DNA from 4 places in the Cronobacter condimenti 1330 genome. Region 3 is predicted to be linked to each of the others. Evidence: predicted binding sites of a transcription regulator. Region 3 holds the regulator's gene; each other region holds the start of a gene.
The links. Region 3 encodes Fur, which represses iron uptake genes when iron is present. Its sites were predicted from a motif close to ATAATAATGAGAACNACTATCAA; they were not measured.
Positions count from the first base shown of each region.

Region 1 (4,213 bases), 1.9 Mb from region 3:
CCACGAGAAAGAGGCCGCCGCGCGCATCGCGCAGTTTGACCGCCAGCTTGCGCAGGCGAAAACGCACATGAAACTGCCGCCACAGCCGGTCAGCGCGCTGGTCTACAACCCTGCCGCTCACGGCGCGAATCTCTGGACGGCGCAATCTGCGCAGGGGAAACTGCTGGGCCAGCTCGGCTTTACGCTTGCGCCGCCGCCTGTTCTGCAAAGCCTTACCAGTATGGGCAAGCGCCACGATATTATTCAGCTTGGCGGGGAGAATCTGGCCGCGGGGCTTAACGGCGAGACGCTGTTTTTATTCGCAGGTGATGATAAAGACGCCACGGCGCTGATGCGCGATCCGCTCCTGGCTCATCTGCCAGCGGTGCAAAACAAACGGGTTTACGCACTCGGCACCGAAACTTTCCGGCTCGATTACTACAGCGCAAGCCTGCTCCTTAAGCGGCTTGAGGCGTTATTTAAAGCCTAATCTTCACCTGTAAAAAAGGGGCCTGCGGGCCCCTTTTTGTTATGCCTGTACCGGTGGTGGCGGCGACTGGCGCAGGCGGCGCAATTCGCCAAAAAGCAGTGCCAGCACTATCGCGACGACCGCAAGCCCCAGCCCACCTGCGCTGGCAGAGCTGACCGGCGAGAGTAGCGCCCCCATTCCGCCTAACAGCGCCGCCCCGATGGCGTCTCCCGTTACGTTTTGCGCGGTCCACAGCCCGTTAATACGCCCAAGCATCTCGTCCGGCGTCTGGGTCTGGATGAGCGTGTACTGGATAAGCGAGCTGATGCCGCTCAGGTACCCGAATAGCGTCAGGCACGCGAAGGCCAGCGGCCAGAACGGCATCAGACTGAACACGCCGACTGCCGCCAGCGCCAGCACCGAGGCGATAAGCATCGTGCGGCCGGGGCGCGGGGCGTGCGCGAGCCCGCCGCTGGTAAGGGCGCCCAGCGCCGCGCCGAGCGGGACAGCCGCATAAAGCACGCCGATTTCGCCACTCGCCATCTGCCAGTGGCTGGCAAGCGACGGGTACAGCACACGCACCGCGCTCGCCATCGTCAGCAGCGCGCCAATGAGCGCCACGCCCCCCACCACGGGGCTTGCGAGAAGAAAACGCAGCCCATCAAGGAGCGCGCGTAGCGGGTGCTGACGCTGCATTTGCGGCGCGGGAAGTGCAGGTAGCGTGAGCAGCGGCAGAAGCGTCAGAAAGGTGCCGAGCGCCGCCAGCGCGTAGTTCCACGCCACACCACCCCAGGCGAGCAGCATCCCGCCGAGCAGCGGCGAAATTACGGATCCCAGACGTACTGTCAGCATCGTGATCGCACCCGCCTGCATCAGGTTTTCACGCCCGACGATGGCCGGTGTTGCCGCCAGCAGCGCGGTCACGCCGATTGCGCCGAAAAAGCCGTCCCACAGGCCGAGCAGATAAATGGCCGTCACCGACGGCGCGGGTAGCATGGCGTTGATCCAAAGTCCGATAAACCCGACGCCGCAGGTCGAGCGCGCCAGCAGGATGAGCTTTTTGCGCTCGTGCCGATCGGCCAGCACGCCGCCGGTCATCAGTCCGATGAACATCGCGGCCCCCGTCAGCGTCACGGCAAGCCCAACCTGAAACGGCGATCCGGTGAGCGTCTGGATTTGTACCGGTACCGCCACGCCGAGCAGACCGAGGCCAAGAATAGAGATAAAACGCGCCAGAAAGACCGCGCGATAGGCGGGATGGGTTTTCAATAACGAGAGATTAAGCAGCAGCGAATGTCGGTTCATTACAGGGCCTTAACGCGAATTTTCCTTACCGGATAACGGGGCGCTCATGCTAACATAGCCAGATAAGAGTGATAATAACTATCATTATCGGTTTCAGGATGTGCGTTATGTCGGCCTCGCGCTTTTCCACCAGGATGGTTGTCCTGTTGTGTCTCTTTTTGCTGCTATTACTGATGGTTGCCCTCAGCCTTCTGGCGGGCGCCAAATCCCTGCCCTTCTCCCTTGTGATGGACGCCCTCGGAGGCACCTGCCGCAGCGCAGACTGCACTATCGTGCTTGATGCGCGTCTGCCGCGCACGCTCGCGGGCATCGTCGCCGGGGTTTCGCTCGGGCTTGCGGGCGCCTTGATGCAAACGTTGACCCGCAACCCGCTCGCGGATCCGGGCCTGCTCGGCGTCAATTCCGGCGCCAGTTTTGCCATTGTGCTTGGCGCTGCGGTGTGGGGTCTTAGCGGGCCGATGGCGATCCTCGCGCTGGCCCTGTGCGGCGCGCTGCTCGCCACGCTGGTAGTGGCGTTTACCGGCAGCGCGGGCGGCGGTCAGCTTAGCCCGGTGCGCCTGACGCTCGCGGGCGTGGCACTCGCTGCCGTGCTGGAGGGGCTTTCTGGCGGCATTGCGCTGCTAAACCCCATGGTGTATGACCAGCTGCGCTTCTGGCAGGCGGGCTCGCTTGATATCCGCACGTTTATTACGCTGAAAGCGATCGCGCCGGTGGTGGCGGCCGGCGTGGTTATCGCGCTGCTGCTCTGCCGCGCGCTGAATAATTTAAGCATGGGCGCAGACACCGCCACGGCGCTGGGAAGCCGGGTGGCGCGAACACAGCTGCTGGGTCTTATCGCCATTACGCTGCTGTGCGCCAGCGCGACCGCCGTGGTCGGCCCCATCGCGTTTATCGGGTTGATGATGCCGCATCTGGCGCGCTGGCTGGTGGGCGCAGATCACCGCTGGTCGCTGCCGGTAACGCTGCTTGCTACGCCCTCGCTGTTGCTGCTGGCCGATATCATTGGCCGCCTGATAGTGCCGGGCGAATTGCGGGTATCGGTCGTGAGTGCCTTCATCGGCGCGCCGGCGCTCATTTATCTGGTGCGCCAGCGGCGCGGGGGAGCCTCGCTATGAAAGCTCTCTCACCCCGTCTGACGCTCTTCTGCCTTCTCTCGTTAAGCCTGTGCGCCGGGCTTGGCGTCTGGGCGCTGACGCAGGGCGCGGTGACGCTCGGCCCGGCGCAAGTGCTCAGCGCGTTAACCGGCGATGCGCCGCGTAATGTCTCGCTTATCGTGACCGAGTGGCGTTTGCCGCGCGTGGCAATGGCCCTGTTGCTGGGGGCAGCGCTTGGTGTGAGCGGCGCGATTTTTCAGTCGCTGATGCGAAACCCTTTAGGCAGCCCCGACGTCATGGGCTTTAACACCGGCGCCTGGAGCGGCGTACTGGTGGCGATGGTGTTTGCGGGCCAGCATCAGACAGCCATCGCGTTCTCTGCGATGGCCGGGGGCATGCTGACGGCGTTTGTCGTCTGGCTGCTCGCCTGGCGTAACGGAATCGATACGTTCCGTCTGATCATTATCGGCATCGGCGTGCGCGCCATGCTGGTGGCGTTTAACACCTGGCTGTTGCTCCAGGCATCGCTTGAGACGGCGCTCTCTGCAGGGCTCTGGAACGCCGGGTCGCTCAATGGCATCACCTGGGCGAAAACACTGCCCGCCGCGCCGCTGTTGCTGCTGGCACTTGGCGCGAGCGCGCTGCTGGTGCGACGGATGCGGCTTTTAGAGATGGGCGATGACACTGCCTGCGCGCTCGGCGTGTCTGTCGAGCGCTCGCGACTCTTGCTGATGCTAACGGGTGTGATACTGACCGCGGGCGCGACGGCAATGGCAGGCCCCATCTCTTTTATCGCGCTGGTCGCGCCGCATATTGCCCGTCGCGTTAGCGGCACCGCGCGGTTCGGGTTAACCCAGGCGGCGCTCTGCGGCGCGCTGCTGCTGCTCGCAGCCGACCAGTGTGCGCAATATCTGTTCACGCCTTACCAGTTGCCGGTGGGGACTGTTACGGTCTGCCTCGGCGGGATTTATCTCATCGCCTTGTTGATACAGGAGTCACGCAAGAGATGACCACAACCTCACGTTTAACCGGTGACGCGCTCACGCTGGGCTATGGCGATTTTCGCGTAGCGGAAGGGCTGAATGTGGCTATTCCGGATGGAAAGTTCACGGCGATTATCGGCCCGAACGGCTGCGGAAAATCGACGCTGCTGCGCACGTTAAGCCGTCTGATGAAGCCGCTTGCCGGACAGGTTCATCTGGATGGTGAGGCTATCCAGCGCTTCGCCACGAAAGAAGTCGCCAAACGCGTCGGGCTGCTTGCGCAAAACGCCAGCGCGCCGGGAGATATTACCGTGCAGGAACTGGTGGCGCGCGGCCGTTACCCGCACCAGCCGTTGTTTACCCGCTGGCGCGAGGAAGACGAG
Region 1 is NZ_CP012264.1:3,159,813-3,164,025, forward strand. It holds gene fepB (Fe2+-enterobactin ABC transporter substrate-binding protein) at 1-469, shown strand, start outside; gene entS (enterobactin transporter EntS) at 509-1,753, opposite strand; gene fepD (Fe(3+)-siderophore ABC transporter permease) at 1,861-2,868, shown strand; gene fepG (iron-enterobactin ABC transporter permease) at 2,865-3,857, shown strand; gene fepC (iron-enterobactin ABC transporter ATP-binding protein) at 3,854-4,213, shown strand, end outside.
Region 1: a site for Fur is predicted at 1,816-1,838, ahead of fepD (Fe(3+)-siderophore ABC transporter permease). Genes of this name have one in related genera too.

Region 2 (4,213 bases), 1.8 Mb from region 3:
CCCTCGCGGGCGGCCAGTTGACCGATCGCTACCTGAACGGTATTCCGCCAGACTCGCGCGCCGCCAGCGGCAGCCGTTTTTTAAACCCCGACCAGATAACCGATGAAAAACGGGAGAAAGTGCGCAAGCTCAATGAGATAGCCATGCAGCGCGGGCAAAAGCTTTCGCAGATGGCGCTTGCGTGGGTGTTGCGCGATGAAAAAGTGACCTCGGTGCTGATTGGCGCAAGCAAGACCACCCAGATTGACGACGCTGTTGGAATGCTGGCGAAACGGGACTTCTCAGCCCAGGAGCGCGAAGCTATCGAAGCCATTCTGGCATAGCGCAAGAAGCGCCGCTGCTTTAGCAAAAAGTGCGGTCATACCTGATTTCAGAGTCGGAGCGATGCTGCAGGGATTTACACATCCGTAATATTACTGCAACAGGCCACCAACGGCCCCGATCGTGAAGGAGATAAGTATGTTCAGGTCACTGATTCTTGCAGCGGCGTTACTTGCGGGTACGGCTCCGCTTGTCGCCAGCGCCGGCGAAATCACCCTGTTGCCATCCATCAAATTACAAATTGGCGATCGCGACAATTACGGTAACTACTGGGACGGCGGGCGCTGGCGCGACCGCGACTACTGGCGCAATCATTATGAATGGCGTGGCGACCGCTGGTGGCGCCATGACAATGGCCGTCATCGCGGCTGGGATAAACATCGCGGCTGGGACGACCGTCGGGCGTATGAACGTGGCTATCGCGAAGGCTGGAACGATCGCGACGACCGTCGCGGGTGGGGTAAACATGGTCACGGGCACGGTCATCATCACTAAGTAACCTACCCCAAAACGAGAAAAGGCAGGCTTTGCGCCTGCCTTTTTTACATCCTTATAGCCCAAGTGCTGTACCGACCAGCAGCCAGATATTGAGCGCCACCACCAGCACCACAATCGCCCAGCCAGTACGTTTTACCCATGGTGTGTTGACCAGTTCGCCCATCAGCGTTTTATTGCTGGTAAAGAACAGCAGCGGAACCAGCGCAAGCGCAATACCAAAGCTCAGCAATACCTGACTCATTACCAGAATGCGCGTCGGATCGAGCCCCATCAGGATAACGATAAACGAAGGCGCCATAGTGACCGAGCGGCGCACCCAAAGCGGAATGCTGAAGCGAACAAACCCTTGCATCACTACCTGGCCTGCCAGCGTCCCAACAACCGTCGAGGAGAGCCCGGCGGCGACCAGACTCAGGCCGAAAATTGTCGCCGCGGCATGGCTTAATAACGGTTCAAGCGTCAGATAAGCCTGATCCAGCTCGGCCACTTTGGTGTGCCCGCTGAAGTGAAATGCCGCCGCCGCCGTCGCCATCATCGCCAGATTCACAAAACCCGCGATGGTCATGGCGATAGCCACATCCCACTTAGTGGCGGAGTAGCGTTCTTTGCGCGAACCGTCATGCAGATTCTGCGTCAGAGAGGAGTGCAGGTAGATAACGTGCGGCATGATGGTGGCACCCAATACCCCCGCGGCCAGGAAGACAGCCTCAGAGGTGGGCAGACTCGGGATTAACATCCCCTTACCAAGCGCGGCAAGTTTCGGCTGCGAGAAAAATAGCTCAACGATATAGGCCGCTGCCACAAACAGCAGTAGCCCGCCTATCACTTTCTCAAGCGGTTTCTGCCCGCGTTTTTGCAGCATCAGGATCAAAAACGTGGCAATGCCCGTCAGTACCGCGCCCTGCAACAGTGAAACGCCAAGGATCAGCTTAAAGCCTATCGCGGCGCCAATGAATTCCGCGAGATCGGTCGCCATCGCGATGATCTCCGCCTGAACCCAATAAAACCAGACTACCGGACGTGGATAGTGATCGCGGATCTGCTCAGCGAGGTTTTTGCCTGTGGCGATGCCAAGCTTTGCGGAAAGCACCTGAATAAGCATCGCCATCAGGTTGGCCCAGACCACCACCCACAGCAATTGATAGCCGAAGCTGGCCCCGGCCTGAATATTGGTAGCGAAATTACCTGGATCGATATAGCCAATGGCAGCGATGAAAGCTGGCCCCATAAGTGCCAGTCTTAACTTCCGCGCTGTACGGCCACGACTTTGCTCAACGCGACTGTGGTTCATTCTCTGCCCCTGAAATATAGCCTTTGCTATATTTCATGCTATCAAAATGAGAATGATTATCAAGTTCATTAGACCGGACAATCCTGATGGCTCTGATAGCTGAAATCAATAGCAGGCGGGTTAAGGTCGAGGAATACGCGGGAAACACTATCGCATGCACCCATGTATGTTAAAAGTGTAGCAGCAAAAGATAACCTTTCACTGCTTTACGCAACATAACATTTTTGTATGTTTGATCACTCTTTTAGCGTTTGGTCACATGACGTGACTATAGTGTGTTGCAGATCTCGTTTTCTAAATGGTTGTTGCATAGAATGTGCACGGAAATTAAACCTGCCTCATGTTTGGAGCAAATATGTCCCGCATTCTTCATTTCGTTTTGGCGCTCGCCGTTGTAGCGCTCCTTGCGATGCTCGTCAGTAGCAACCGCAAACAAATTCGCATTCGTTTCGTCATACAGCTTTTAATTATTGAAGTCTTGCTCGCTTATTTCTTCTTAACTTCCGATGTGGGCCTGGGTTTTGTGAAGGGCTTTTCCGAGATGTTTGAGAAACTGCTGGGTTTCGCGAACGAAGGGACGAACTTCGTGTTCGGTAAAATGAACGATGAAGGCCTGGCTTTCTTCTTCCTGAGAGTGCTCTGCCCTATCGTCTTTATCTCTGCGTTGATCGGTATTTTGCAACATATTCGCGTACTGCCCATTGTTATCCGCGCTATCGGTACCGTGCTTTCTAAAGTCAACGGTATGGGCAAGCTTGAATCCTTCAACGCGGTAAGCTCGCTGATTCTGGGACAATCAGAAAACTTTATCGCCTATAAGGATATTCTGGGCAAAATGTCGCGCAACCGCATGTACACCATGGCCGCAACCGCCATGTCTACGGTGTCCATGTCGATCGTTGGCGCGTATATGACCATGCTTCAACCCAAATATGTAGTGGCAGCGCTCGTCCTGAACATGTTCAGTACCTTCATCGTGCTTTCTCTTATCAACCCATACCGCGTTGAAAATGAAGAAGATCTGCAGATGTCCAATCTGCACGAAGGTCAGAGCTTCTTTGAAATGCTGGGCGAGTACATTCTGGCTGGTTTCAAAGTCGCCATTATCGTCGCGGCAATGCTGATTGGCTTTATCGCGCTGATCTCCGGCCTGAATGCGCTGTTTGCTGCCGTCCTTGGCATCTCTTTCCAGGGCATTCTTGGTTATATTTTCTACCCGGTAGCCTGGGTGATGGGCGTTCCGGCAAGCGAAGCGCTGCAGGTCGGCAGTATTATGGCGACCAAGCTGGTGTCTAACGAATTCGTTGCGATGATGGATCTGCAGAAACTGGCGGGCACTATTTCTCCGCGTGCGGAAGGTATTCTGTCAGTGTTCCTGGTTTCCTTCGCGAACTTCTCATCTATCGGCATCATCGCGGGTGCGATTAAAGGCCTCAATGAAGAACAGGGTAACGTGGTTTCCCGCTTCGGCCTGAAACTGGTTTACGGCTCAACGCTTGTGAGTATTCTCTCTGCGTCTATCGCCGCACTCGTGCTGTAATCCTCTGCTGTTAATGAAAACCGGAGCCTGTGCTCCGGTTTTTTTATGTCTCACGTTCAAGCGGCTCAGGCCGTCCTGGCAGATAGCCCTGGATGTACTCAACGCCCAGCGAGAACAGTAAATCGCGCTGCGCCGGGGTTTCCACAAATTCCGCCACCACGGTCAGCGACCGGGCCTTCGCCAGATCGCAAATCGATTTGACCACCAGCGCATCAAACGTATTGCTCACCACATGACGCACAAAGCACCCATCAATTTTAATGATATCGGCCTGTAGGTTTTTGAGTCGCTCGAAGTTGGCATAACCCGTGCCGAAATCATCAATGGCAATGCAAAACCCACGCTCCTGCAACAGCGCAATATTTTGCATCGTGTTTTCTGACCCCGAAAGCGCCTGCTCCTCCGTTACCTCCAGAATGACAGCGCTCACAGGGACCTGATAGTGCTGAAACAGCGCGATGGCTTGCTGCGCAATCCCCTTCTGTTGCAGCGTGAGCGGCATCAGATTCACGGAAAACCGGGCGCCAGGCTGAGCCTGTGGGTGCGCATGCAGGTACTGAAGG
Region 2 is NZ_CP012264.1:3,112,387-3,116,599, forward strand. It holds gene mgrA (L-glyceraldehyde 3-phosphate reductase) at 1-323, shown strand, start outside; gene AFK62_RS14215 (DUF2502 domain-containing protein) at 460-816, shown strand; gene AFK62_RS14220 (Nramp family divalent metal transporter) at 872-2,110, opposite strand; gene AFK62_RS14225 (NupC/NupG family nucleoside CNT transporter) at 2,466-3,650, shown strand; gene AFK62_RS14230 (EAL domain-containing protein) at 3,694-4,213, opposite strand, start outside.
Region 2: a site for Fur is predicted at 2,151-2,173, ahead of AFK62_RS14220 (Nramp family divalent metal transporter). Genes of this name have one in related genera too.

Region 3 (4,213 bases):
GCGCAATTCCCGCAGGCCCGCGCGCACGTTATCGCGGGGGCCGGTCACTGGGTTCATGCCGAAAAACCGCAGGCGGTGGTACGCGCTATCCGTCGTTTTCTGGAAACTGATTAAAAACAGACCGACCGGTGCCGTTGCGCGCCGGATGCGTTGGCGCGCTTCGCTGCCTGATGTATGATGGCGCGCTGAAATACCGCCGGGCCCCGCCACGGCAGCCTGTTTCCCCTGTCTATACTCATACCATGGCAAAAGAACAAACGGACCGCACAACGCTCGATCTCTTCGCGGATGAACGCCGTCCGGGCAGACCGAAAACCAACCCGCTGTCGCGCGACGAACAGCTGCGCATCAATAAGCGCAACCAGCTTAAGCGCGACAAAGTTCGCGGGCTTAAGCGCGTGGAGCTAAAGCTGAACGCTGACGCCGTGGATGCGCTGAACCATCTGGCGCAGGCGCGCAATATCAGCCGCAGCGAGCTGATAGAAGCCATGCTCCTCGCTCAGCTGAAAGCCTTGCAGGAGTAAGGTCTGGTCTGAAAATGCCCCCAACGAACGGGGCAATGTAGCAGAGTGTGCACCCGGCGCCTGATACCGTTTCCGCACCTTCTTCTGTTCTGCTATGATTGCCCTATCTGTGGGCGTTATGCCAGCACCATCACATTTAGATTCAAGAGGTTATTCTTCTTATGGCAATCGTAGGCATCTTTTTCGGCAGCGACACCGGCAATACCGAAAATATCGCAAAAATTATCCAGAAACAGCTCGGGAAAGACGTTGCTGAAGTGCATGACATTGCTAAAAGCAGCAAAGAGGATCTGGAAGCGTTCGATATTCTTCTGCTTGGCATCCCGACCTGGTACTACGGCGAAGCGCAGTGCGACTGGGATGATTTTTTCCCGACGCTCGAAGAAATTGATTTCAACGGTAAGCTGGTCGCCCTTTTCGGCTGCGGCGATCAGGAAGATTACGCAGAATACTTCTGCGACGCACTGGGCACCATTCGCGATATTATCGAACCGCGCGGCGCAACCATTGTGGGCCACTGGCCGACTGCAGGGTATCACTTCGAAGCGTCTAAAGGCCTCGCGGATGATGACCATTTCGTCGGCCTCGCCATTGACGAAGATCGTCAGCCGGAAATGACCACCGAACGCGTGGAAAAATGGGTGAAGCAAGTTTCCGAAGAGCTGCATCTGCAGGAAATCATCAACGCCTGATGGTAAACGGCGCGGGCGGTGGCTCGCGCCGGTTGATAGATAAGAACAATGAAAATAATTGCTACAAATTTTTAACTTTCCCTCACTAAGCTGTACAATGTCTTCCTTAATTATCAGTCCTTCCATGCCAAAAACGCTGGCGGGTCCACGATTTTTAAGCTCTTTTTTGCCGGACGCTTGCGGTTTTCATTTAGGCATGTCAGTTCTATAATGAGACGCATTCATCTACGGCGTATCCGATGTATCGCTCCCTGCTGGAGCGAGTCGTTAAGCAACAGGACAGATTCCGCATGACTGACAACAATACCGCATTAAAGAAGGCCGGCCTGAAAGTCACGCTTCCTCGATTAAAAATCCTCGAAGTGCTGCAGGAACCGGTCAATCATCATGTCAGTGCGGAAGACCTCTATAAGCGTCTGATTGACATGGGTGAAGAGATTGGCCTTGCCACGGTCTATCGCGTACTTAACCAGTTCGACGATGCCGGCATCGTCACCCGTCACAATTTCGAAGGTGGTAAATCCGTTTTCGAGCTGACGCAACAGCATCATCACGATCACCTGATTTGCCTCGATTGTGGCAAAGTGATCGAATTTAGCGATGACTCTATTGAAGCCCGTCAGCGTGAAATCGCGACGCGTCATGGCATCCGTCTGACTAACCACAGCCTCTATCTGTATGGTCACTGTGCGGATGGCGACTGCCGTGAGAACGAACACGCCCACGAGGTCGGCGGGAAATAATTCTCGTCACACCGCATGAATCCAAGCCGACACCTGTCGGCTTTTTTATTGCCCGAAAAGACAAATGTCTTATTTTGGATAAACATCCTCAGCGCCAGTATTTTAATACAGAGTACAATGCACAATTAAACCACATATATTTTATTAAATAGAAATTCAGAAAAGATAAATATCTTTACTGGTCAATCAGTTAGCTATCGGATTATCCTGCAAATTCCTTTTATCCATCCAGCCCCTTATTGCAGCAATAAAAAAGCATCCATTAAGATACAGCAACGACATAATTTTATTTTAACTAAGGTAACCAATATGGTCTTACCCTCTAAACCTCTTGCTGAGATTTATCGCATTGCTGATATTTTTAATAGCTACGGAAACTGGTCTCGGGCGGAGAAAAATACGCTTATCCCCTTGCGGGACGGGGAAATCTGTATCATTCGCGGTGGTCAGTTCTCTCTGATGCGCCAAAGTGACAGGCTGCTACTGGAAAAAAGTAGCGCCCCTTCAGTTCTGGGGCTGGCGCGGAATTTAGGTAAATCGCAATTCGCGAAATTACAAGCTGATTCAGAATGTCATTATCAGTTAATCCCATTTGATTATTTCCTACAGGAAATTGAAAAACATCACTGCCAGTTACATCTGTTAATTTTGTCCTCATGGATAATCAATATGCTTTGCTACCGCGAAGAAATTATGCTCGGCAGAAACAGCTACAGCATGATTAAAGCCAATATTGATTGTCTGGCGGCGATGGACGATTTCATGCGTAACCGCATTAACGTGGCCGACTATATTGTGAAAAAAACCAATCTTTCCCGCAGCATGGTGATGAAAACCCTGTCGCAACTGCGCGGTGCGAAAAATATCGAGATAAGCAAAGGCAAACTGGTTGCCGTTCACCATTTGCCTGATGTGTTGTAACGCCTGGTGTCGTTAAAACGAAAAAGCCAGCCCGAGGGCTGGCGTTGTCATTATAGTGCCGTTAAGGCTGTACGTGTTCTGTCCGGCTATAGCGCTTACCATCAACGCTGACGCTACGTATGAGCACCGGCCCTGCCACGTGTGGCGGTCGTGCGGCGTCATAACGCTGCCAGCGCGCGCCACTGTCTGTTGAATATTCAACGCTCACGCCTGGCAGACTTGTATTCATTTCAAGCACGCCCGTGTTGATACGCGCGCCTGGCACTGGTAAACGAAACTGCACGCCAGCTTTTTCAAGCTTAGCCAGTTCACGGCGGCCCACCACGTTCGCAAAGCGCGTCCAGTCGTCATGTAACGCGCGGGTATTAACATGATGGGTTTCACCGCCTTTGTATTCACGGCCAGCCTGATAATCCTGCTCCCAGGCGGCCCGATGCCAGGCGCGCTCCGCCACGGCCAGCAAGCGTGGGTACATCATGTATTCCATCTGTTTATCCGTGCGTACAACCTCACTCCAGAGTTGCGCAGAAAGTCCGTAAGCGCCCGGCCAGGGCTTATCTGACTTCGCGCTAAACGCACTGCCATCGCGATCGACCGACGTTTCCGCGTTTTGCGGCAGGTTATCTGGCGCAAAACTGAAAATTTTGCGCTCATCGCTAAACCGTGTGCCCCAGTAATACCCACTTTCCGCCGGATTAACCTCATTTGGAAAATCGAGGTAAACATAATCCGGATTCGAGACCACGACGCGAAAGCCTTTATTCGCCCAGTCGTTAACCGTATCAAAGCCGCCCCAGTAGAGCGTATCCCAGAAGTTAACGTTGACCTGTGAGGTGGCGAAGGCGCTGGCGCCTCTCGCATCCTTGAGGCCATCCTGCCATGCCTGCATGGTGTCGATGCCGTGCGCTTTCACAAGCTTACTGACCTCAATGGCAAAATAGCTGGAGAGATGTTCCACGTCGGCAACCACACCGTCCTGCACGCGTTTTTGGCAGACCGGGGAGCGCGCCCACGGCTTGTCCTGACGGCTTTGGTCGATAACGCCCTTCCCGGCCTCCGGTTTCGTCTTGTCGGTATACCCCGCACCCAGATAGATGTTTTTCGCTTCATCACCGCCGAAATGCCATGTCATGAGCGGCTGCCCGGCCTCTTTGTGCATTTGCTGGATCTCCCCTATCACTTTATCCACAAAATGGCGCGACGAATCGAGACACGGATTGAGATAACCGGTGCGGTTGTAATACTGCACGCCAGTGGTGACTGACGTATCCTGGGGGTCGAGGAGACGGTATGCGTTCGCCTCCTGCAGCTTTCCGGCTTTCGACAGACGGTC
Region 3 is NZ_CP012264.1:1,305,415-1,309,627, reverse strand. It holds gene ybfF (esterase) at 1-114, shown strand, start outside; gene ybfE (LexA regulated protein) at 243-524, shown strand; gene fldA (flavodoxin FldA) at 686-1,216, shown strand; gene fur (ferric iron uptake transcriptional regulator) at 1,507-1,959, shown strand; gene AFK62_RS05985 (helix-turn-helix domain-containing protein) at 2,269-2,880, shown strand; gene AFK62_RS05980 (beta-N-acetylhexosaminidase) at 2,942-4,213, opposite strand, start outside.

Region 4 (4,213 bases), 960 kb from region 3:
GAGACCAAAATCAAACGCGTAGAGCAGGCCGGTACGCCAGGTGAATTTGTTATCATTCTGCTGAGTCACGGTGTCCTCCAGCAGATCGGTCGTGCGCACCTCTGAGACATCATACCGCCCCGAGAGCAGCAGCTCCCAGCGGTTCCAGCTCAGCTGGTCCTGCAAATACAGCCCCATCTGGTCCAGATCCTGTTGCTCGTTGGTGACGGGCGTGAGCGCGCTGTCCGAAATCGCGAGCCCGTAAACCGGGCGCGTCCAGTCCATGTCGTAGCGTGCGCCGCTGTCGCGCGCGAGGCGCTGATGATCGCGGTTTTGTTTATAGTCAAAACCGGTCAGGAGCGTATGGCTGACATCCGCTGTTTCGAAACGCGCCTCCAGCTGGTTATCCAGCCCGAACTCCTGGGTATCGCGCTGTTCATGCTGCGGGCGTCGCTGCAGGAGGGTCGACGCCGGGCCGCTGTTGGCGTAAACCAGATAACGGTACTCCTGCGTGATATGGCTGTAGCGAGCGTTCTGTCGCAGGGTCACCGCGTCGTTAAGCTGATGCTCAAGCTCATAACCGACGGAGGTTTGCTCACGGCGCGACGTATTGTAAGCAGGGTCGCTGACGTTGAAATCGCGCGCGATGGTGCGCCCGTCAGCGGTAGCTTTCACCGTACCGTATGCGGGCAGGAAGTTGCGATAACCCGCATCGGGGTCTTTCTGGTAGCTGGTCAAAAGCGTAAAACGTGTCTGATCGTTAGCATACCAGGTGAGGGCGGGGGCAATCGCCACACGTGACTCTTTATAATCTTCCACCTCATTATGCTGCGCGCGACCCAGTCCATTAAGGCGCCACAGCACGTGGCCTTCGTCATCCAGCGCGCCGCCCACATCGAACGCGCCTTCCGCCAGCCGATGGTTGCCGGTGCGCAGTTGTACCTGTTGCGTGGCATCCAGGGACGGACGTTTGCTGGTCATGCTAATCAGCCCGCCGGGGTTGACCTGGCCAAACAGCACGGACGCCGGGCCGCGAACCAGTTCGACGCGCTCAAGCAGCCACGGGTCAACCACACCGGTCTGCGAGCCGGCGGTGGCTCCAAAACTCAGCCCGTCGAGAAACTTCGGCACGTAGCTGAAACCACGCACAAACACTTCATCGTTGCGGTTAGAGCCGCCGCGATATTCCGTGAAGGCACCCGCGCTGTAGCGCAGCGCCTGCGATACCGAGGTGACGTCAAGCGCGGACATCTGATCGCGCGTCACCACCGAAACGGACTGCGGCGTACGCACAAGATCCGCGCTGGTTTTCGTCGCCGAGAGCGTTTTTGTGGCGACCAGGCCTTTAAGCGGCGCATGCGGATCTTCTGCCACGCCGTTGGTGACGACCATCGTCTCTTCACCCGGTTTGGCCGCAAGCGCACCCGAGACGCCCGCTGCAGCAAGACTGAGAATACCCAACTTAATTATCTTCTTATTTTTAAAGACCATTTCTTTCTTTTTCCTTGTCTTCATCATCAACCTGCGTCGCCCCGTCAACCGGCACGACGCGTAAATCACCACCCCACAAACCGCTTGATGATATTGAAAATCATTACCATTTGCATTAAGTTGTAAACAATTTTTTAGGGAGAGTCGAGTGAAGAGGACAACGTTCGCGATAAGTCTGCTGCTGGGGATGGCTGCATCACCTGGCGAAGCGGCGTCATGCCTGAAGAGCGCGGTTGACGGCGAGCTTGCCGGGACGTTTGATAACCGGGGACGCGTTTGCATTATCCAGCCGGTTCTCGGCGAAAATTATGTCGCCGCAACGCTGACCGGCGCGCGCGAGGCGCAACTGATGGATGGACAGCAGCAGCCGTTACGACGTCTGGTGACGCGTGGCCCGGCAGACGGTACCCATTCGTTGCTCTTTGCGCTGCCGGTCCGGCAGCCTTCCACGCTGATCCTGGAGGGGGCGGCAGGCACGACATGGTCTTTACGCTGGCAGGCCCAGGAAACGGTGCCGCTGGCGCGCGAGCAAGCGCCAGAACCCGTAAGCCCGACGCTTCAGGCGCTGGCGCGCCACCTGAGCGGCGGCGGCGATACGCAGGCGTTCTGGCGCAACATTGCGGAACGCGGCACGCCGCTTGTGGAACCCGTTGATGACAACCATCGACGCATCACATTTTTATGGCGCGGGGCCCGAAAAAACGTCTTTATTCTGGGCTCGCCCGCAGGCGACCACGATCCACTGTTTCGGCTCGGGCTGTCGGATGTCTGGTTTCGCAGCTATGTAGTGCCCGCCGATACGTTGATGCAGTACAAGCTCGCGCCGGATGTGCCACAAATCCACGGCACCCCGCGCGAGCAACGTCGCGCTATCCTTGCAACCGCTCAGGCGGATCCGCTGAACCCGCAGCAGTTTCTTCCTTCGCAGGAGGACCGCTGGAACCGTTATTCCTTAGTCACGATGGGCGGCGCACGCCAGTGCGGGGCGGCAGGCGATTTGAACGGCGTGCGAAACGGCACCCTGACGCGCCACGCGTTTACCAGCGCGCGGCTTAATAATACGCGCGACATTCAGCTTTACCGCCCGGCAACCCCCGCACGCTGGACGCTCATGGTCTTTGACGGCAACACTTACCAGGACGACTACCGGCTGGCATCCGTGGTCGATCGCCTGATAACCGCCCGACGCCTGCCACCGCTCAATGTGGTGTTTATCGACAGTCTGGATTTCACCCGACGCAGCAAAGAGCTGCCGCCTAACCGTGATTTCGCCGATATGATGGCGCTGGAGCTTCTGCCCTGGCTTCGCGCGCAGGGCCTCGCGCCGCAAGGGCGACGCACTATTGTCACAGGCTCCAGCTATGGCGGTCTGGCGGCGTCATGGGTGGCGCTTCGCCATCCGACGGTTTTCGGTAATGTCTTAAGCCTGTCAGGGTCGTACTGGTGGGCGCCAAAAGGCGAGCCGGCAAGCTGGCTGACACGCGAGTATGAGCGCGCGCCGCGCCTGACTGTGCGTTTCTGGCTAGAGGCCGGACGGTTCGAAACGCAGGGACCTGATGGAGGAATTTATCAGAATACGCGTGAGTTTGAGCACGTGCTGCGAGAGAAGGGCTACGCGGTGAGTTTTCACCCGTGGGCGAGCGGGCATGATTATGTGAGCTGGTGCGAGGCGATGATGCAGGGGGTAAAGTATCTCACCGAAAGCCGCCGTGAACACGGCGGCAGCGGGTAATTACAATGCGCTGAGTTCGCGGTACAACGCGCTCGCGTTTTTATCAAGCTGAGGAAACAGGCTCTGCGGCCAGAGGTCGGGCAGGGTATTATCTGACGCCTGGGTGAGAAAGCGATCCGGCTGGTTCACGCTATAGCTGAAACTGGCAAAGGTGGTAGTCGCTTTGACTTCGACATCGGCAAGGGCGGGCGCGGCACCCTTGTTAAAACGCCAGATATACAGCAGTTCAACGTTACGGATGCTCACTTCGCTCATCACGCGGGCCACATCCTCGCGATGGGCCGAGCGCCAGCGTGACGTTGTGTTCTGTTCAACCAGTTGATTGCTGTGCTCACGGTATTGCGCGGTTAAGGCAGCCAGTTCCGGGGCCGGTAGCTGGCAGGAGTAGAGCACCACATCGCGTCCGCCTGCGTCTTCAAAGGTGCGCCATTCGCCCTGCACGCAGTCGGTGCGGGCCGCGAAAACCTGGCCGAGGGAGCGGTCGCCGACGCTTAGCGACTGCACCTGGTCGATGCTGTTTGCATCACACCCTTGCAACAAAAACATTGCCCCGACTAAAGCCAGAATGCCGGACCGTTTCATCTCACTCTCCCTTGTCCTGCCAGCACGATGACACGCATCCCCGCTGACAGGTGTGATGGTTAGCTGGTGTGGCGTACCGGGATCCGCCAGCCGCAGGTTACTGCTTTCATGCTTATCTGTTATCGGCCGCGTTTCGCATCGCTTTAATTTTATTGATAAAGTCAGAAAGTTGCCGGATGCCGCTTCCCCTGGAAACACAAGGGTGAACTACACTTACCCTAACTGAGTCACGCGGGGAGCCGCTATGCCTTCTATCCAGTTGCATTTGAAAGACCGCCCGGAAGTGGATTTTACCGCCACCTATAGTGTCAGTGAACCCGATGCCGTCACCCAGGAAACGGTGAAAACCTTTGAGGTTGATAAAGCGCAGCAGATTGACGCGTTTGCGGGGCTGCATACAGGGGCGTCGGTATGTGTTGTACTGCCAAG
Region 4 is NZ_CP012264.1:2,265,402-2,269,614, reverse strand. It holds gene AFK62_RS10345 (TonB-dependent siderophore receptor) at 1-1,470, opposite strand, end outside; gene AFK62_RS10340 (alpha/beta hydrolase-fold protein) at 1,658-3,202, shown strand; gene AFK62_RS10335 (hypothetical protein) at 3,203-3,784, opposite strand; gene AFK62_RS10330 (hypothetical protein) at 4,029-4,213, shown strand, end outside.
Region 4: a site for Fur is predicted at 1,564-1,586, ahead of AFK62_RS10345 (TonB-dependent siderophore receptor). Genes of this name have one in related genera too.